One region of the Mycobacterium sp. JS623 genome, then DNA from elsewhere that is predicted to be linked to it. Evidence: predicted binding sites of a transcription regulator. Region 1 holds the regulator's gene; the other holds the start of a gene.
What was found. Region 1 encodes HspR, which represses chaperone genes until heat shock. Its sites were predicted from a motif close to ANNTGAGTNNNNNNNACTCANNT; they were not measured.
Positions count from the first base shown of each region.

Region 2: a site for HspR is predicted at 8,296-8,318, ahead of lon (endopeptidase La). Genes of this name have one in related genera too.

Region 1 covers NC_019966.1:413,863-424,578, reverse strand. The annotation lists gene MYCSM_RS01855 (hypothetical protein) at 1-395, shown strand, start outside; gene MYCSM_RS01850 (FAD-binding oxidoreductase) at 407-1,573, shown strand; gene MYCSM_RS01845 (aldose 1-epimerase) at 1,594-2,493, shown strand; gene MYCSM_RS01840 (heat shock protein transcriptional repressor HspR) at 2,490-2,870, opposite strand; gene dnaJ (molecular chaperone DnaJ) at 2,870-4,036, opposite strand; gene grpE (nucleotide exchange factor GrpE) at 4,079-4,732, opposite strand; gene dnaK (molecular chaperone DnaK) at 4,729-6,588, opposite strand; gene MYCSM_RS01820 (amino acid permease) at 6,841-8,352, opposite strand; partial or broken gene MYCSM_RS01815 (hypothetical protein) at 8,444-8,623, opposite strand; gene MYCSM_RS01810 (glycosyltransferase) at 8,745-9,977, opposite strand; gene MYCSM_RS01805 (ATP-binding protein) at 9,978-10,716, opposite strand, start outside.
Region 2 covers NC_019966.1:3,242,834-3,253,549, forward strand. The annotation lists gene MYCSM_RS15900 (CoA transferase) at 1-673, shown strand, start outside; gene MYCSM_RS15905 (acetyl-CoA acetyltransferase) at 678-2,153, shown strand; gene MYCSM_RS15910 (SDR family NAD(P)-dependent oxidoreductase) at 2,150-2,944, opposite strand; gene MYCSM_RS15915 (hypothetical protein) at 2,941-3,489, opposite strand; gene MYCSM_RS15920 (NAD(P)/FAD-dependent oxidoreductase) at 3,501-4,691, opposite strand; gene MYCSM_RS15925 (DUF72 domain-containing protein) at 4,719-5,489, opposite strand; gene MYCSM_RS15930 (TfoX/Sxy family protein) at 5,455-5,787, opposite strand; gene lon (endopeptidase La) at 5,921-8,284, opposite strand; gene MYCSM_RS15940 (esterase family protein) at 8,517-9,512, opposite strand; gene MYCSM_RS15945 (alpha-hydroxy acid oxidase) at 9,715-10,716, opposite strand, start outside.

The DNA.
Region 1 (10,716 bases):
CGGCGCTGCTGCGCTATGTGTTCGGCTCCATCGACCAGAACATCTGGGGTGTTGCGGCCGGTCTCACGTTGGGCCTGCTGGCCGCAGGGCTGACGATGCTGGGCCTTGGCTCGTTGTTCGGCCGGGTCGGCCTCGCCATCGGCGCGCTGCTGGCGTTGCTGCTGGGCAACCCGCTGTCGGGACTGAACAGCGCGCCCGAAATGTTGCCAAGTGGCTGGGGCACGCTTGGCCAGTGGTTGCCGCAGGGTGCGACCGCGACGTTGCTGCGGTCGACCGCGTTCTTCGACGGCGCAGGCGCGACCACCGCGATCGTGGTGCTGACCTGCTGGACGGTGGCCGGTTTCGGGCTGGTCGTGCTCGCCGCCGTTCGCCAGGCCAGGTCTGCGCGCGCCTAAACTCGGGCGGCGTGGGACTCGAGGACCGTGATGCGCTGCTGCTTCTGCGCAACGCCGTCGATCCTGCGCTCGGGTCCGAAGGATTGATCCGCCGGTTCTACACCCGCTGGTTCGCGATCGACACCTCGGCCCGCGACCTCTTCCCGCCCGATATGGCTGCCCAGCGCGCCGCGTTCGCCAAGGTGATCACGTGGTTGTTCGCCGAGCTGATCGCCCAGCGGGCCGAGGAGCCGGTGGCGTTTTTGGCTCAGCTGGGCCGCGACCATCGCAAATACGGTGTCTCGCAACGGCATTACGACAGCATGCAGGACGCATTGCTGACGACGCTGCGCAGCCAATTGATCGAGAGCTGGGACGACCGGCTCGCCGGCACAGCCCAGGACGCCGTCGCGCTGATCATCGGGGTGATGCGTGGCGCGGCCGACGCCGAGAAGGGTCCGCCGTTTCGCGACGGCACAGTGACCGAGCACCTGCGGATCACCCGCGACGTCTCGGTGGTCCGGCTGCAACTGGATCAGCCGCTGTACTACCACCCAGGCCAGTACGTCACGGTGCAGGTGCCGCAGTGGCCTCGGCGGTGGCGCTACCTGAGCCCCGCGATTCCCGCCGACCGTGGCGGCGCCATCGAGTTTCACATCCGCTCGGTCACCGGCGGCATGGTCAGCACCGCGATCGTCGGCGAGACTCGGCCCGGCGACCGGTGGCGGTTGTCCAACCCGCACGGCGGAATGCATGTCGACCGCGGCGGTGGCGATGTGCTCATGGTGGCGGGCGGCACGGGTCTCGCGCCGTTGCGCACACTGATCATGGACCTCAGCCGCTACGGCGAGAATCCGCGCGTGCACCTGTTCTTCGGCGCCCGCTATCCGAGCGAGCTCTATGACCTGCGCACGCTGTGGCAGATCGCGTCGACCAACCCGTGGCTGTCGGTGACGCCGGTGTCGGAGTTCAACACCGATCCGCCGTGGGCCGCCGAGTATCCCGATGTCGAGCCGCCGCGTGGTTTGCATGTGCGACAGACCGGCCTGCTGCCGGACGTGGTGACGCGCTATGGCGGCTGGGGCGACCGGCAGATTCTGATCTGTGGTGGGCCTGCGATGGTCGAGGCCACGAAGGCAGCGCTCGTCGCAAAGGGTGCGCCGGTTGAGCGCATTCAACACGATCCACTCGCCAGCTAGGCGTGGCAGGATCGGCAATCGTGCCCGAGCTCGAGACCGTCACGCTTCGCGACTCGTCCGGCCTGTCTGCGGTTTACGTGCCCGGCGCGGGCATGATCGCTACGTCGCTGTCGGATGCCGGCACCGAACTGCTTGGCCAGCGGCGCGGGCTGGACGCCTACCTGTCTGCAGGCAAGACGATGGGAATCCCGCTGTTGTATCCGTGGGCAAATCGGTTGAGCGCCAGGACATATGCCGTCGATGGCTCGGTTGTCACGCTGGCGCCGGACGCATACGGCGTGCACACCGACAACAACGGCCTGCCAATTCACGGTCTGCTGGCCGGTTACCCCGGATGGCGCACACGGGAGGTCGCCGAGCAGAAGCTCACGGCCGAGTTGGATTTCGGGGCGCACGCCGAACTGCTGGCGAGCTTCCCATTTCCGCATCTGCTCGAGATGACCGTTGAACTGTCTGAGAGGACGCTGACGGTCAGCACGACGGTGACGCCGACGGCCGACAGGGCGGTGCCGGTGGCGTATGGCTATCACCCGTATTTGCAACTGCCCGACGTGCCACGGTCGGAGTGGCAGATTGAAATGCCGACGATGCGTCACATGATGCTCGACGACACCGGCATCCCGAACGGCGCGACGGCGGAAAGCACGGCCGACTCAGAACCATTGGGCGACAAGCTGTTTGACGACGGATTCGATCAGGTCGCCGAGGGAGCGGTATTCGCAGTTTCGGGAGGCGGCCGTCGGCTCGAGGTGTGCTTCGAGCGGGGTTATCCGGCGGCGCAGGTGTTCGCGCCCGCGAGCGAGACCGTCATGTGCTTCGAGCCGATGACCGCGCCAACCGATGCGCTGCGGCGCGGCGGTTACCGAACTGCGCGGCCGGGTGTGCCGGACACCGCGGTGTTCTCAATCAGGGTGAGCTAGCGGCTGCCCTTGCGTGGCTGCCAGACGACGACCGCCGTACTCTTCGGCACCACCGCAACATCGCGACGCTGGCGCGCGCGCAATTGCTCCAACTCGTCTGCCATTTCGCGCAGCCGAGACTGCAGCGCCTCGACCTGATTGGTCAGCTCGATGATGCGCTTGATGCCGGCCAGGTTCACACCCTCGTCCTGCGACAGCCGCTGTACCTCGCGCAGCAGGTCAACATCATGCTGCGAGTAGCGGCGCCCGCCGCCCGAGCTGCGCTGGGGGCTGACCAGGCCGAGCCGGTCGTACGTGCGCAACGTCTGCGCATGCATGCCGGCCAGCTCGGCGGCCACCGAAATCAGAAACGTGCGGGCGTCGTCCTTCTTTGCCACTACGCACCTGCCCAACCGGCCCGCGGGTCAAAACCGCTGGCGCGCTCCGCTTTCGCGTAAGCCTCCAGGGCCTCGGCCGCTTCACCTTCCAAGTTCGGCGGCACTGCGACCTTGACGGTGACGAGCAGGTCGCCGTGGCCCCCAGAGCGTTTCGGTACGCCGCGGCCACGCACCCGCAGGATCCGGCCGTCAGAGGTGCCCTTGGGCACCCGGACACCGACCTTGCCCTCCAGCGTCGGCACCGAAAGCGTTGTGCCCAGCGCCAACTCGTGGAATGCGACAGGAACGGAGACCGTGAGGTCGTCGCCGTCACGGCCAAACACCTTGTCCGGCCTGACATGAACAGTCACGTACAGGTCACCAGACGGTGCTCCTCGCAGACCGGCCTCGCCCTGGCCCGCCAACCGGATCCGTTGGCCATCCTCGACGCCAGGCGGGATCCGCACATTGATGGTTCGGGTGCGGGTGGTCACCCCGGTGCCCTGACATTCGGTGCACGGGTGCTCGATGATCGAGCCGCTGCCCCGGCATTCGGTGCATGGCTCGGAGAACCCGAACGCGCCCTGATTGCGACTGACGACACCGGACCCGTTGCAGTTCGGGCACACTTTCGGGCTGGTGCCCGGACGTGCCCCGCTGCCATGGCAATTCGTGCACGGCGCCGGGCTGGTGAGCCGCAACGGCATCGCCACACCCTTGGTGGCCTCCATGAACGACAGCTCGGTTTCGGTCTCCAGATCGTTGCCGCGCCGGGGGCGGCTGGGACGCGGCTGAGCGCCACGGCCAAACAGTCCCCCGAACAGGTCACCGATGTTCGCCCCGCCGGTTTGCCCGGCCGCATCGAACAAGTCGTTCAGGTTGAACTCCGTGCCGTCGCCGCCGAATCCGCCGAAGTTGCCGCCGGAGAACCGGCCCCGGCCGAATCCGCCACCCGCGAACAGGCGTCGGGTCTCGTCGTACTCCTTGCGCTTGGCCGGATCCGACAGCACGCTGTGCGCCTCGGACACCGCCTTGAACCGCTCTGCGGCGCTCGGGTCGGAGTTGGTGTCGGGATGAAGATCGCGGGCCAACTTCCGATAGGCCCGCTTGATCTCGTCGGCGCTGGCCTCAGAGGAGACGCCGAGCTCCTTGTAGAAGTCCTTCTCGACCCATTCTCGTTGGGCCATACCGCGTCACCTCCTTACCTGTTCTCTTGGTAGTAGTCGTTCTTACGATTCTGCGGCCTGGTCAGCCGGCTCGTCGCCGTTATCGGGCGTGTCTTCATTGCCGGTGACTTCCTCGACGTCCGGGACCGTGTCGACCACGCCGACGAGGGCGTGGCGCACGACCTGCTCGCCCACCCGGTAGCCGCGCCGCATCACCGAACCGACGATGGGATGCGTTCCCTCGCCCTCGTGCTGAACGGCCTCATGCAGCGCCGGGTCGAACGCGTCGCCTTCGTCGCCGAATCCCGAAAGACCAAGCCCTTCAAGGACAGTCGCCAGCTTGTCGGCCACGGACTTCAGCGGCCCGGACTCCAGGTCACCGTGGCTGCGGGCGCGATCGAGGTCATCGAGCACCGGAAGCAGTTGGGTCACAACGGCGACCTTGGTCCGCTCGGCGGCCAACTGCTGGTCGCGCAGTGCGCGCTTGCGGTAGTTGTCGTACTCCGCCTTCACGCGCTGCAGGGTGGATTTCAGCTCGGTGACTTCTTCGGACGCCGATCCCTCGGATTCCGTTTGCGCGGCTCCAGCCGCGGCGGCTCCCGGGGCCGGCCCACTAGGGGCCGGCCCGGTCGCCGATTCACGGATTTCGCCAGTCTCGGGATCGATACGCCGTTTGTCGGTGACGGTCACCGGCTCGTGCGAATCGTTTTGGCTCACTTGTTCTCCCGGTCATCGTCGACAACCTCGGCGTCCACGACATCATCCTGCGAGGAGCCAGCCGGTCCGGCATCCGCTCCACCGGTGCCGCCCTCGGCCTGGGTGGCCTCATAGATGGCCTGGCCCAGCGCCTGCGACTCGACGCCCAACTTCTCCATCGCGGCCTTGATCGCCGAGATGTCGGTGCCCGCCAGGGCCGTCTTGGCTTCGGCGATCGCGCTGTCCACCTTTGTCAAGGTGTCCTCGGGGACCTTCGAGCCGCCGTCGGCTTCGCGCTGCTCCTTGACGAACTTCTCCGTCTGGTACACCAGCGACTCGGCCTGGTTGCGGACGTCGGCCTCCTCGCGACGCGTGCGGTCCTCCTCGGCGTGCGCCTCGGCGTCCTTGATCATCCGATCGATCTCCTCCTTGGAAAGGCCGGAGCCCTCCTGGATTCGAATCGTGTTCTCCTTACCGGTGCCCTTGTCTTTCGCGGTGACGTGCACGATGCCGTTGGCGTCGATGTCGAACGTGACCTCGATCTGCGGCACGCCACGCGGAGCCGGCGGGATGCCGGTCAGCTCGAAGCTGCCGAGCAGCTTGTTGTGCGAAGCGATTTCGCGCTCACCCTGATAGACCTGGATTTGCACCGAGGGTTGGTTGTCGTCGGCCGTGGTGAAGGTCTCCGACCGCTTGGTCGGGATCGTGGTGTTGCGCTCGATCAGCTTGGTCATCACGCCACCCTTGGTTTCGATCCCGAGGGACAGCGGCGTGACGTCAAGCAGCAGAACGTCTTTCACCTCGCCCTTGAGCACGCCGGCCTGCAGTGCGGCGCCCACTGCGACAACCTCGTCGGGGTTGACGCCCTTGTTGGGCTCCTTGCCGCCAGTCATCTCCTTGACAAGATCGGAAACAGCGGGCATACGCGTCGAACCGCCGACGAGCACGACGTGGTCGATGTCGGCCACCGAGATGCCGGTGTCGGCGATCACCGACTGGAACGGCTTGCGCGTGCGATCCAGCAGATCCTGTGTGATGCGCTGGAATTCGGCGCGGGTCAGCTGCTCGTCGAGGAACAGCGGGTTCTTGTCCGCATCGACGGTGATGTAGGGCAGGTTGATCGACGTGCTCTGCGAGCTCGAGAGTTCGATCTTGGCCTTCTCGGCGGCTTCACGCAGCCGCTGCATCGCCATCTTGTCCTTGGTCAGGTCAATGCCAGTGGTGCCCTTGAACTTTTCGACGAGCCAGTCGACGATGCGCTGATCCCAGTCGTCGCCACCGAGGTGGTTGTCACCCGAGGTCGCGCGGACCTCGACGACGCCCTCACCGATCTCCAGCAGCGAGACGTCGAAGGTGCCGCCGCCGAGGTCGAAGACCAGGATGGTCTGTTCCTTCTCGCCCTTGTCGAGGCCGTAGGCCAGCGCCGCGGCGGTCGGTTCGTTGACGATGCGCAGCACGTTGAGCCCCGCGATCTGGCCGGCCTCCTTGGTGGCTTGGCGCTGGGCGTCGTTGAAGTACGCGGGCACGGTGATCACCGCGTCGGTGATGTCCTCACCCAGGTAGCTCTCGGCGTCGCGCTTGAGCTTCATCAGCACGCGCGCACTGATCTCCTGCGCGGTGTACTTCTTGCCGTCGATCTCGATGGACCAGTCGGTGCCCATTTCGCGCTTGACCGACCGGATGGTGCGGTCGACGTTGGTCACCGCCTGGTTCTTGGCGGGCTGTCCGACCAGCACCTCGCCGTTGCGCGCGAACGCGACAACCGACGGCGTGGTGCGGGAGCCCTCCGAATTGGCGATCACAACCGGGTCGCCGCCTTCGAGCACGGCGACGACGGAGTTGGTGGTCCCGAGGTCGATTCCGACCGCACGAGCCATGGTTTTGCCTCCTGATTAGTCCTGCTAGGGGTCTGAGTGCACCGCACTCAAGACTGCTCCGATCGACCCTACCGTGTCAATCCAGACTTGAGTCGATATCACTCAACTGTCGAAGTGGTCAACGGCGGGCCGGCGGAAATTGTTCCCGGGGGGACCGACACGCCGACGACAGCCACCCGGCTGATCGAGCTCGGTCTCGTCGAGTGGCGCTGAAGCCACTGTTCCGCGGTTGGCTCGAAGTGACTGGTTAGGTCACTTGTCCTTGTCCTTGTCTTTGTCATCCTTGTCGCGTGGCAGCGGGCGGTTGGCGACGACCGGGAACTGGCCGGTGAAGCCCTGTCGTTCCCGAGCGACCTCCATCACCCGTCCGCGGACCGCGTACCACCCGATGATGAGTGCCGGAATGATGATCACCAGGGTGGCGACGGTCCAGGTGCCGATCGGCGGGTCAAACGCCATCAGCACGACGACGCCGACCAGGAACGCCAGCGTGGCATAGCCGGTGTACGGCGTGCCCCACAAGCGGAATGACGGCCGCTCGAGGATGCCGCGCTTCGACCAGCGGTAGAGCTGAATTTGACAGATGACGATGGTGCCCCAGGACGCGATGATGCCGAGCGCCGCGATGTTGAGCACGATTTCGAACGCCTGGCCGGGCACCAGAAAGTTGAGGATGACGCCGAACAACCCGACGGCCGCGGTCAGGAAGATGCCGCCGTATGGCACGCCGCGACTGGACATCACTGCAGTAAATTTCGGTGCGCTGCCGTTCATCGCCATCGACCGCAGGATTCGGCCGGTCGAGTACAACCCGGCGTTGAGGCTGGAGAACGCGGCGGTCAGCACGACGATGTTCATGACCGTGCCCGCGCCCTCGACCCCGATCCTGGAAAAGAACGTGACGAACGGGCTCTCCCCGGCCTTGTAGGTGTTGTACGGGAGAAGAAGCGCCAGCAGGAACAGTGAACCGACGTAGAACACTGCGATACGGGCGATCACCGAGTTGATCGCACGCGGCATGATCTTGTGCGGATGGGCGGTCTCACCGGCCGCTGTTCCGACGAGTTCTACTGCGGCATAAGCAAACACGACGCCGGACATGACAATGACCAGGGGGAACATGCCTTGCGGGAAGATCCCGCCGTTGTGCGCGATCACGCTGAAACCGGTGGACTGCCCTTGAATGTGGTACCGGCCGGCAAGAAAAATGGTGCCCGCGACCAGAAAGGTCAGCAGCGCAAGGACTTTGATAGCCGCAGCCCAAAACTCGAGCTCCCCGAACAGGGTGACCGAAATGAGGTTGATGCTCACCACAGCTGCCAGCGCAAGCAGTGCGATCAGCCACTGCGGCACGCCCGCTAACGCCTTCCAGTAATGGAAGTAGGTGGCGATTGCCGTCGAATCGACAATGGCCGTGAATGCCCAGTTCAACCAGTACATCCAACCGGCGACGAACGCCGCCTTCTCGCCGAGGAATTCGCGCGCATACGACACGAAGGACCCGGATGACGGCCGATGCAGCACGAGTTCGCCCAGCGCCCGCAGGATCAGGAAGACAAAGATGCCGCAGAACGCGTAGCTCAAGAACAAGCCGGGGCCGGCGTTGTGTAGTCGTCCGCCGGCGCCGAGGAACAGTCCGGTGCCGATGGCTCCGCCGATTGCGATCATCTGCAACTGCCGGGGTTTGAGGCCCTTGTGGTAGCCCTCGTCCTCCGCCGTCAGCGCGGAGTTGTCGTACACAGACTGCTGGGGTTCGGTGGTCATGAGCCAGTCCTCGCGCTAGTCAGTTTTGGGGTGACGACGGATCGATGGGGTTGCCACGGGGATCCCAGTGCTCCGGGGGGCCTGGCGTATCGCTGACATCACGAAATGTCATGACGAAGCCGCACACTGCGACGACGGCCGCGATCGCGTAGCCGATTATCGAGTACCAACCGGCATGCAGATACGCGGTCACGGCGACAATGAACATCGCCAGGAACACCAGGGTCATTCCGATCAACGGAATCTTCGCAAACAAATCAACGCGTGCCATCTGACCCACCTCGATAGACCGAACGACGGTGTACCAGTGATACACCCTCTGGGGTTGTGACGCTCGCCAAATGGAGTTAAGTCTAGTTCGGCTGCGTCTTGGCCGAGCATCTGCTCAGCGCTCAGCTGACCCGGAGTCCCAGCACGCGCTGTTCGAAGAGATCTGCGCCGCGCGCTACGCCACCGGTGGCCGCGAAGCCCTCAGCAACGCGTCTCGCGCCGTCGGACATTGTCATCGCCTCCCGCACCTTTGCCCGGAGACGTTCTGCCGACAGTTTTTTCGCCGGCAGCCGGGTGCCGCACCGGGCTACCTCGACGCGTCGCGCAACCTCGAACTGATCGCGCCCAAATGGTACGACGCACACCGGAACCCCACGGGCCAAGGCCTTTTGAGTTGCTCCCATCCCGCCGTGCGTCACCGCGCACACCGCACGATCGAGCACCGGGCCATGCGGGACGAGTCGGCAGACAGTGGCATTGGAGGTCATCGGCACCTCGTCCGGGTCTCCGGCGGGAACGGTCGCGACCACGTGTACCGGTTCATCCGCTAATGCTGCCAACGCCGTCTGCACCAGGTTGTCATCACCCTGTTTCTCCGACGAGGTCGTCACGAGGACGATCGGCCGGTCGATGGACATCAGCCAATGTGGAACAGCGTCTCCTGGATCAAGTGCGCATGGGCCGACCATCTGGACGGCGTCGCCATAGTCGGCATGTGGATATTCGAACGGCCTGCCGCTCGCGACCAACATCAGCGGTGCGCGACGCCAAAACTCGTCCATCGAGGCGACCCGCTGCAGTCCCAGATCTTCGCGAACCGCATTGAGAGCAGGCAATCCGCTGTTGACTGTGCCACGCATCATGGCCCGGAGTACGTTGTCACGAACGCGTCCGAGGACGTTCGACATCGGTTTCAGCCCAGGCCCGAAGGGCGGCATCCCCTCTGCGCGCAGCAGGGGCGTGAATGGCGAGAAACAGGCCCACGGAACGCTGCCCGCTTCCGCGGCCGACAACGCACCCCAGCACAACACGTCGACAAGCAGCGCGTCCGGCTTCACGTGCCCAACCGCATCGGTGAGATCAACCACTTCTAGCGGGGCGCGTCGACCGAACACCGCGAAAGCGCGTTTCAGCCCGTCGGGCGCTTTGCTCGCCTTCCAGTCGTCGTGCTCGATCGCCTCGATCCGGGGATCGATTGTGTCGGTTGTGAACCCGAGCCGTTGTCCGGTCTCGACACCGGCACGCAGCGTGCGCAGATGAACTGTGTGGCCGCGGCGGCCAAGCTCCGAGAGCAGCGCGCTGATCGGCAGCGCGTGACCAAGCGCGGGCGATGTGTACGCCAATATCTTTGCCACTTATGTCACCCTCCCTGTATCAACCATTCGACGTGCTTCGGCCAGCAGCCCACGGGCGTCGAGCTTTTCGCAGAGCTCAAGGTATTGTTGGGTCAACTCGGCGTACCGATCCGTGTCGCCCTCGGCCTCTGCTAACAACGCGCGCGACTTCAACCACCACAGATCCGCGGCGGGAATCCCTGGTCGTCTGACCTGCCACTCGTCGACGATTCGATGGGCGTCAGCGAAGTCCTCGACGCGTCCGCGGTCGATGAGCAGCGTGACGAGTGCCTCACCGGCACAGCCGATTTCGACTCGAATGCCACTGTCCATGTGAAGGCCGAACAGAGCACGGAGCTCATCAATCGCTTCGTCGCTGCGTCCATTGCGCGCGGCCTCGGTCGCAAGGTCAGCACCGATGACGGCCATCGTGTTGGTCTGTATCCTGTACTTCTCGATGCTGTCGCGGGCGCGTTCGAGTACTTCGATCGCCTCGTCCCGCGACGGACCGCGCGCGCGTAGTAGCACCGTGCCATATGCGAATTGCGCGTCGATGATGCCGCAGATGTCGCCAAATGACTCGGCCCGCCGTAGCACCTCGAACATCTCGTCCACCAAGTCGTCAGGCTCGTAAAGGCCCATGGCAACGATGAGACCCGTGAACGAGTGGATGATCGCGGCGCTGACCGGCGGCAGGGCCCTCGCGTTCTGCATTCCTTTTCGAAAATGCCGTCGGCCGATCTCGAAGTCGCCGCGGCAC
Region 2 (10,716 bases), 2.8 Mb from region 1:
CATCTTCCCAGATCACGTGTCCGCCCGCCTCACCGCGGTCGCAGCACTGGCCGCGCTCATCGGCCGCGACCGCACCGAATCCGGTGCACACGTGCATATTTCGCAGGCCGAGGCGGCGGTGAACCAGCTCGCCACCACCTACGTGGCCGAGGAGGCGCGCGCCGCGGGTCAGCCGATCGTCGACGATCCCTCGGTGCATCTGGTCTGTCCGTGCGACGGCGACGACGAGTGGTGCGTGATCTCGCTGCGCGACGACGCCGACCGCGCGGCGTTGTCGGCGGTCACCGGCGGTGCGGAACCGTCTGAGTGGACGCGCACCCGCGACAAGATGGACGTCGCGCATGCACTGCAACGCGCGGGGGTGCTCGCGGCGCCGATGTACCGGGCCGTCGACGTGCTGACCGATCCTCAACTGACGCATCGAAACGTGTTCAGCGACATGGCCCATCCGCTGTTTGACGCACCGATGCCGACCGAGACCGGACCCGCGCCGTACCTCCACATCCCACCCGCCGAGCTGCGGCCCGCCCCAATGCCCGGCGAGCACACCCGTGAGGTCTGCCAGAAGCTACTGGCCATGGACGCCGACCAGACCGATCGACTGATCGCCGAGGGTGTGCTGTTCACCCACAGACCCCACGAACCGATCACTGAGGTCGGCCCGTCAAACTAAACCCATGCCCATCGACCCGAGGACGCCGGTACTCATCGGCTACGGCCAGGTCAATCAGCACGACGACCACCCAGGCGTGGAACCCGTCGACCTGATGGCGGCGGCCGCGCGGGCCGCTGCGGATCCGCGGGTCCTCGAGGCCGTCGACTCGATCCGCGTCGTCAACGTGCTGTCCTGGCGCTACCGCGACCCTGGACTGCTGCTGGCCCAGCGGCTGCGCGCCAAGGACGCTGCAACCCGGTACACCGGGGTCGGCGGCAATGTGCCGCAGACACTGGTCAACCAGGCCTGCCTGGACATTCAGGCGGGCCGCACTGACACGGTACTGATCGCGGGGGCCGAAACCTGGCGTACCCGAACACGACTGCGGGCCAGCGGCGCCAAGCCGGACTGGACCAGCCAGGACGAGTCCGTTCCGATGGCCGAGCGTCTCGACGAGGACATGCAGATGGCCGGCCCCGCGGAGCTCCGGATCAAGCTGGACCGGCCCGCTTATGTCTATCCGATGTTCGAGCAGGCGCTGCGGATGGCGGCAGGGGAGTCTGCCGATGAGCATGTACGTCGCATCGGCGAGCTGTGGTCGCAGTTCAGCGGGGTGGCCGCGAAGAATCCGCACGCCTGGAGCCGCGAGCCACTGGCGCCGCACCAGATCTGGCAGCCCAGCCCACGCAACCGGATGATCAGCTGGCCCTACACCAAGCTGATGAACTCCAACAACATGGTCGACCAGGGCGCGGTGCTGGTGCTCACCTCGGCGGAGAAGGCGACGTATCTGCAAATTCCTTCTGAGCGTTGGGTTTTCCCGTACGCGGGCACCGATTCACACGACACCTACGCCATCGGTGAACGGGCCGAGTTCCACAGCTCACCCGCGATCAGGATCGCCGGGCAGCGGGCCATGCAGTTGGCAGGTGTCGGGGTCGACGACCTCGACCTGATCGACGTGTACTCGTGTTTCCCGTCGGCGGTCCAGGTGGCGGCCAACGAGCTGGGGCTGCCGCTCGGCGACCCGGGCAGGCCGTTGACGGTCACCGGTGGTCTGACGTTCGCAGGGGGGCCGTGGAACAACTACGTCACCCATTCGATCGCCACCATGGCCGAGCGCCTTGTCGCCAACCCCGGCCAGCGCGGGCTCGTCACCGCCAACGGCGGCTACCTGACCAAGCACAGCTTCGGGGTATACGGCACGGAGCCGCCGAGTCACGAGTTCCGTTGGGAGGACGTGCAATCCGAGGTAGACCGCGAACCGATCCGGGAGGCAGTCGTCGAATGGTCAGGCGTCGGCACGGTCGAGGCGTGGACCACCCCGTTCAGCCGCACCGGCACCGCAGAGAAGGCCTTCCTGGCCGTCCGCACGCCCGAGGACGCGCGGGCGCTCGCGGTAATCCCCGATCCGGCGGAGGCCGACGCCACCATCCGCGACGACATTGCAGGTGCCAAGGTGCAGGTCAACGCGGACGGCACCGCGAGCCTGCTCTAGACCAGATCAGCCAGCAACCCGTCGACGCGCTGTTGCACCACCACATCGGTGTGCGGGCCGACGATTGCGTGCACTCGGTCGGCCTCGATGGCTTCGATCGCGGCCTGAGCAACGACCGCGGGGTTGATGGCGCCGTCAGGCATGCCGCTGCCGTCGCCGGGTGTGGCGGCCGCATCCGGCGGGACCAGCCGCGCCGAGTTCGCGCCCAACGGCGTGTCGACGAGTCCCGGGCAGAGCACCGTTGCGCCCAAAAGGTTTGACACCGAGCGTAATTCGGTGTTCAGCGTCTCTGTCAGCCCGACCACCGCATGCATGGTCGCGGCGTAGGGCGCGAGCATCGGCAGCGCCATCAGCCCGCCCGCCGAGGCGGTGTTGAGGAAATGCCCGGAGCCCTGCGCGATGAACAGCGGGGCGAACGTGCGGATCCCGTTGACGACGCCCATCAGCTTGACGTCGATGAGCCAGCGCCAGGTCCCCGGCAGCTGCTCCCACGTCGGCGCCTGTTCGCATACGACTCCGGCGTTGTTGCAGACAAGATCCACGCGGCCGAACCGTTCGACGGTCTCGTCGGCGAGCGCGTCCAGATCGGCGTCGACGCTGACGTCTGCCCGCACGCCAGCCGCATGTCCGGCCTGGCCGGCCAGCGCGTCGACCGCGACGGGGATCGCGTCCTCGCGGATGTCGGCGATCATCACGTTCACGCCACGCTGCACCAGCGCTTCAGCGATGGCAAAGCCGATGCCGCTTGTTCCGCCGGTGACCACCGCGGTCTGTCCCGCCTCGATTTTCACGGTGCTCCTTGGGGCACATCGGTGTATTGGGGTACGAACCCGTCCGCGGAAAAGGTGAATCCCTTTCCGCTCGTATCACTGCTGCATGAGACGCCGGATTCCTGGACGTTGCAGCGGAATCCAGCGGCAGCAAGAATCCTGTTGAACGGCAACGCCTTTGCCGATCCGGACGCCATCGAGAACTCTGGCTGCTCAAGCGTGACGAACTGTGGATCGCCCTGTTCGTCGACAACGAGAGCGTTCGTCGAATCCGGCTCGCCCGCGATGCCAAGCCCGGACTGCCAGCTGCTCGCCGCCTGACAGCCCGCCTTGGTACGCGTCAGGATCGCGCAGCGCCACTTGCCGCTTGGCGTGGTGAAGTAGTAGCCCGTGATCTCGCCGGCCTGCCCGACGTAGTCGAACGCGTTGACGAGGTGCGCGTTGCTGGGCGGTGGCGAGGGCGCGACGGACGGGGCGGCGTCGCGCTCGGGCGGCGCCTCGGAGGTGTTGACAACGGTCGGCCCGGAACAGCCAGCGAGCATCGCGACCGCGGACAGTGCGGCCATGGTGTGGCGGATCAAGCGTCTCCCAATGGCTCACGGGACCGGATCTGCGATTTGATGTCGTCGAGTCCTTCCCAGATGTTCACGTTCATCCCGGCCAGCACCCGGTCGTCGCCGTCGAGCCAGAACGCGGTGAATTCGCGCTTGGCGACGTCACCACGGAAAGCGACTCGGTCATAGTGCGGCGCGTGGCCGACGTACTCCATGCCGAGGTCGTACTGATCGGTGAAGAAGTAGGGGAGTTCGTCGTAGGAGGCCTGCTTGCCGAGCATGCCTGCGACGGCGACGGCGGGTTGCTTGAGCGCGTTGGCCCAGTGCTCGGTGCGAATGCGCATGCCGAACAGCGGGTGCTCAGCCGAGGCGATGTCGCCGACCGCGAAGATGTCGGGGTCACTGGTGCACAGCGAGGAATCGACGAGCACGCCGCCGTCGCCCATGGCCAGCCCCGCCTTTTCAGCGAGAGCGGTGTTGGGGGCGGCGCCGACCGCGACAAGGACTGCGTCGGCGTTGACGGTGGAGCCGTCGCCGAGCTTGAGCCCAGTCGCCTTGCCGTCGGCGGTGGTGATTTCGGCAACGGAGGCACCGAGGCGAAGGTCGACGCCGTGTTCGCGGTGCAGGTCGGCGAACACCTCGCCGACTTCGCGACCGAGGGCCGCCATCAGGGGAAGCTCCGCCACCTCGACGACGGTGACGTTGACGCCGCGATCGCGGGCACCGGCTGCGACTTCAAGCCCGATCCACCCGCCGCCGACGACGGCCAGCGAGGACCCCTCGACCAGTGCGGAATTCAGTGCGTCGGCGTCGTCGAGGGTGCGCAGGTAGTGCACACCGTCGGCGTCTGCGCCAGGGATCGACGGCCTGCGCGGTTGCGAGCCGGTGGCGAGCAGAAGCTTGTCGTAGCGCACCGTGCTGCCATCGGGAAGGGAGATGGTGTGTGCGCCAGGGTCGATCGCCGCGACCTCGGTGCCGAGCTGCAATTCGATGTGGTGATCGCGATACCAAGCCGACGAAGCCGGCGTGAAGTCGGCGAGTTGTTTCTTGCCTGCCAGGTATTCCTTGGACAGCGGCGGACGCTCATAGGGGAGGTGTTCTTCAGCGGCAAACAAGACGACGTGGCCGTCGAAATCGTTGTCGCGCAATGCCTCTGCCGCTTTGGCGCCGGCGAGACCGCCGCCGACGATGGCGAATGTGGACGACGTTGTCATGTTGCCTGAGCCTACTCGCCGCGGTCTTCAGCCGACACGCGCCGCCAGCAGCTCCTTGAGCGTGCGCGAATTGCGGATCGCGTGGCCACCGAGGTCGTTGTTGAAGTAGACCAGCACCCGTCGGCCCTCTGAATGCCATTCGGACACCCGGTCGGCCCACTGCCGCAGCTCGTCGTCGGGATACGAACCGGCGTAGATCGACTCCTGCGGCGGTCCGTGCATCCGGACGTAGACCAGCGAGCTCGTCGCGCGGGGGACACATCGCAGGCCCGCGCCGCTCATCACGACATATGCCGCGTCGTGTCGTTCCAACAGCGCATACACCGCGGGGTCGTCCCACGACGGATGCCGCAGCTCCATCGCGACGGGAATCCAGTCGGGCATCACGGTCAGGAAGTGGTCGAGCCGTTCGTCATCGCGTTCCATTCCCGGGTGCAACTGCACCAGCAGTGCCTCCCGACGATCGCCAAGAGCGGTCCAGCACCGCTCGAACCGCTCCACCCACGGCTCGGGTGTGCCCAGGCGCCGGTAATGGGTCAGCCCGCGATGCGCCTTGACCGACATCGTGAAGCCCTCCGGCAGCCGGTCCCGCCAGCCGGAAAAGGTGGCGTCCTTGGGCCAGCGGTAGAAGCTGGCGTTGAGTTCGACGGTGTCGTACTCCTCGACGTAGCGCGCCAGCCGCTTGGCCACCGGCAGCCCGGGCCGATACAGCACGTCGTCCCAGTGGTCGTAGGACCATCCCGAGGTGCCGATGCGGATCTCGTTACTTCGGCGGGAGGCTCTTCGCGTAGGCGACACCGCGGCTCACCCAGCCCTGCAGCTGGCGTTTGGTCTTGACACCGTCGTTGGATACCCGAATCCAGCCGCGAGCCTCACGCCCCGCCATCACCATGGGTTCGACGTGGTCGCGCGCCACCAACTTCTCGGTTTCGTCCGGGGGCACCCGCACCATCAGGCCGCCACGCCCGCTGGCCGCAACCGACATGTTGCCGTTGATCAGGAACGCCAGCCCGCCGAACATCCGCTTCTCCTCGACGCCGCGTTCGGCGGCGATCAGCTCACGGATCCGGTGGGCCAAGTCTTCGTCATAGGCCATGGGGGGACGTTAGCGCTCGGCTCCGACATTCACTCCACGTCGGCGCTGACGGTCCACGACCCGGTGTCGAACGAATATTGCACTCAGGGTCGTGACCTGCCCATCGATCGCGACCCTGAGTGCAATCTTGGGGTCAGGCCGCCACGGTCGCAGCGTCGGCCGCAGGCTCCAGCGCCTGCGCGACGATCTCGGCGACGTCGGTCATCGGCTTGACCTCCAGCGACTCGAGCACATCGGCCGGGACATCGTCCAGGTCGGCCTCGTTGCGCTGCGGGATGAAAACCGTTGACAGACCTGCCCGTTGAGCGGCCAGCAGCTTCTGCTTCACCCCGCCGATCGGCAACACGCGTCCGTTCAGCGTGACCTCGCCGGTCATGCCGACATCCGAACGCACCTGCCGTCCGGTGGCCATCGACACCAGCGCGGTCACCATCGTCACACCGGCCGACGGCCCGTCCTTCGGCACCGCGCCCGCAGGCACGTGCACGTGGATCCGGCGGTCCAGCGCCTTCGGGTCGACACCCAACTGCTCGGCGTGTGAACGGACGTAGGACAGTGCGATGTGCGCCGACTCCTTCATCACGTCGCCCAGCTGACCCGTCAATTGCAGCCCCGGTTCACCCTCGGTGGCGCCGGCCTCGATGTACAGCACATCGCCGCCGAGGCCAGTGACGGCCAAGCCTGTCGCGACACCGGGCACCGCCGTGCGCTCCTCCGAATCCGGCATGAACCGCGGACGGCCAAGGTAGTCAACGAGATCCGGCTCATCGATTCTCAGCGCTTTCGGAGCCGCTCCGGCGGCGACATCAGATCGAGCGTCCACTTCCGCTAATTTGGTTGTCGCCTTGCGCAGCGCCTTGGCCAGCAGCCGCTCGAACTGCCGCACACCCGGCTCGCGGGTGTAGTCGGCAGCGATCTTGCGCAGCGCGTCCTCGGTCACCGTCACCTCGTCCTCGGTCAGTGCCGCCCGCTCCCGCTGCCGGGGCAGCAGGAAGTCGCGGGCAATCGCGACCTTGTCGTCGGCGGTGTAGCCGTCGATCTGGATCAGCTCCATCCGGTCCAGCAGCGCCGACGGGATGTTCTCGATCACGTTGGCTGTCGCCAGGAACACGACATCGGACAGATCCAGATCCAGCTCCAGGTAGTGGTCGCGGAACGTGTGGTTCTGTGCGGGGTCCAACACCTCGAGCAGCGCCGCCGACGGGTCGCCGCGGTAGTCGGAGCCGACCTTGTCGATCTCGTCAAGCAGCACAACGGGATTCATCGAACCCGCCTCGCCGATCGCCCGCACGATGCGGCCCGGCAGCGCGCCGACGTAGGTCCGCCGGTGGCCACGGATCTCGGCCTCGTCGCGCACGCCGCCCAGGGCGACGCGAACGAACTTGCGGCCCAACGCCCTTGCGACGCTCTCGCCAAGCGACGTCTTGCCGACGCCCGGAGGGCCGGCCAGCACCATCACGGCGCCGGAGCCGCGGCCGCCGACGACCGCCATGCCACGCTGCGCACGACGCGCCCGCACGGCGAGGTACTCGACGATGCGGTCCTTGACGTCCTCGAGACCGTGGTGGTCGGCGTCGAGAATCTCGCGCGCCGACTTCAGGTCGGTGGAGTCCTCGGTACGCGTGTTCCACGGCAGGTCCAGCACGGTGTCCAGCCAGGTGCGGATCCAACCGCCCTCGGGGCTCTGCTCGCTGGACCGCTCCAGCTTGCCGACCTCGCGCAGTGCGGCTTCGCGCACCTTCTCGGGCAGGTCCGCGGCCTCGACGCGGCTGCGGTAGTCATCAGAAGACCCTGTGCCGTCGTCCGCTTCTCCCAGTTCCTTACGGATGGCCGCCAACTGCTGACGCAGCAAAAACTCCTTTTGCGTCTTCTCCATGCCCTCGCGGACGTCTTCGGCGATCTTGTCGTTGACCTCCACCTCGGCGAGGTGGTCGCTGTTCCACTCGATGAGCGCCCGCAACCGCTCGGCCACATCGGGCGTCTCCAACAGCTGGCGCTTCTGCACCTGCGTCAGGTACGACGCATATCCAGCCGTGTCGGCCAGCGCTGACGGGTCGGTCAGCTGGTTGACGAAGTCGACGATCTGCCACGCCTCGCGCCGCTGCAGATAGGCCAGCAGCAGCTTCTTGTACTCGGCAGCCAGTGCACGCGTCTCGTCGGTGGCGGCGGGTTCGGAAACCTCGGTCACCTCGACCCACAGCGCAGGTCCCGGGCCGTTGACGCCCGCTCCGATCTGGGCGCGGCCGTTTCCGCGGACCACCGCGGCGGTGCCGCTGCCGCCGGCGACACGGCCGACCTGCACGATCGAGGCCAACACGCCGTAGGACGGGTACCGGTCTTCGAGACGCGGGGCGATCAGCAGCTCGCCGGACTCGCTGGCCCGGGCGGCATCGACAGCAGCACGTGCCGCGTCGTCGAGCTCGATGGGCACGACCATGCCGGGCAGCACGATCGAGTCGCTCAAGAACAACACGGGCACTGATTTGGCGTCAGCCATGAATCCTCCAAAGTTCAGTCAGACCGACTCAACCTTGGAGTCCGCTGGTTTGTTCCCGGCGTTCACTCTGCGCGTAGGGCGCGAAAGTTCGAGTAGTCAAGACCCTCACCGCAGCGTCAACTGCGCGACCGTTCGCCTGGCCCGCCGTTGGGCGAGCACGACGTCAACAGCGCACAAAGCAGGGAGCCTGCCGTTCGGGGGTTACGGCAGGCTCCCTGGTTGTGGGTGGTCGTTAGGCGGAGGCTTGGGCCCCCAGCACCCGCTGGACATCAGGCAACATCTGCTGGACCTGCTGACCCCAGTAGGCCCAGGTGTGCGTTCCCTGTGACGGGAAGTTGAACACCCCGTTGCTGCCGCCGGCCGCGACGTAGTTGTCACGGAAGGTGACGTTGGTCCGCAGCGTGAACCCTTCGAGGAACTGCGCGGCCATCAGGTTCTCGCCCGACGTACCGGAGTCGAGATCCGACGGCGTACCAGTGCCGCAATAGATCCAGATCCGGGTGTTGTTCGCTACCAGCTGGGCCATGTTGACCATCGGGTCGTTGCGCTTCCATGCCGGATCCGACGACGGACCCCACATGCTCTCGGCGTTGTAGCCGCCAGCGTCGTTCATCGCCAGCCCGATCAGCATCGGCCACCAGCCCTCGGACGGGTTCAGGAAGCCGGACAGCGATGCGGCGTAGATGAACTTCTGCGGGTAGTAGATCGAGTACGTTAGCGCGGTGCTGCCGGCCATCGATATGCCGACCACCGCGTTGCCGTTCTGCGACACGCCCTTGTTTGCTTCCAAGTACGCGGGCAGCTCTTGGGTCAAGAACGTCTCCCACTTATACGTGTAGTCCTGCCCGTTGCCCCGCGACGGCTGATACCAGTCGCTGTAGAAGCTGGACTGGCCGCCGACCGGCATCACCAGTGACAGGCCGGAGCCGTAGTACCACTCGAACGCAGGGGTGTTGATGTCCCAGCCGTTGAAATCGTCCTGCGCACGCAGGCCATCGAGTAGATACACCGCGTGCGGTCCACCGCCCTGGAACTGAACCTTGATGTTGCGGTTCATCGCCGCCGAGAACACTTCCAAATACTCAACGGGCAGACCCGGTCGCGAGAACGCATTAGCAGTCGCCGAACCCCCGACGAAGCCGATCAGCCCGGGCAGCGTTAACGCCGCGAAGGCGCTCACCGCCAGCCGGCGAAACCACTTACCTCGAAACTTCTCTCTTAACTTCATAACGGCAACCAACCCACCTTTCATCACGTGCCACAAAAGCAATTGCCGTCGCTTTCGTGCGTAATGAAACACGCTCGAGCGAGCCAACTCCCGCCTCGACACAGCGTTGCGACATCGCGGTTGGCTAACGATTCTGACTCGGGCCGGACTCGAGAACCCGCGATATGGCGTGTGACCTGTGGGAACAGAGTTACAGCTGTGACTAGCCGCCGATGCCCGGTGCGCCGCGCCCGAGCCGGTACAGCTGTGTCACGTGGTGCGGCGTCAACTCGTCCAACGAGGTCACGCCGAGCAGCCGCATCGTGCGTGTGACCTGCCCGGACAGGATCTCGATTGCCCGCTCGACGCCCGCCTCACCGCCGGCCATCAAGCCGTACAGGTAGGCGCGTCCGACGAGGGTGAACCGCGCGCCGAGCGCAATCGCGGCGACGATGTCGGCACCGGACATGATCCCGGTGTCCAGCAAAATCTCGGCATCGCCGCCGAGCTCGCGTGCGACGGCAGGCAGCAGGTGGAACGGCACCGGGGCGCGGTCGAGCTGGCGACCGCCGTGATTGGACAGCAGCACCCCGTCGACACCGAGGTCGACGACGGCACGGGCATCGGCCAGTGTCTGGATTCCCTTGACCACCAACTTGTTCGGCCACTGCGTCTTGATCCACGCGAGATCCTCGAACGTCACCGTCGGGTCGAACATGGTGTCCAGGTACTGCGCGACGGTCCCCGGCCACCGGTCCAGCGATGCGAACGACAACGGCTCGGTGGTCAGCAGGTCGAACCACCAGCGCGGGCGCGGCACCGCATCCAGCACCGTGCGCAGCGTCAGCGTCGGAGGGATCGACATGCCGTTGCGGGTGTCGCGCAACCGTGCGCCGGCCACCGGAACGTCGACGGTGACCAGCAGCGTGTCGAAGCCTGCTGCGGCCGCGCGTTCCACCAGTGCCATGGACCGGTCCCGGTCTTTCCACATGTACAGCTGAAACCAATTGCGGCCGTGCGGGTTTGCCGCCTTCACGTCTTCGATGGAACAGGTGCCCAGCGTCGAGAGGGAGAACGGGATGCCGGCGCGGGCCGCGGCATGGGCGCCTGCGATCTCACCCTCGGTCTGCATCAGCCGGGTGAAACCCGTCGGTGCTATCCCGAACGGCAACGCGACGTGGTCGCCGAGCACTGTGCGTCCGGTGTCGACCTTCTCCACGTTTCG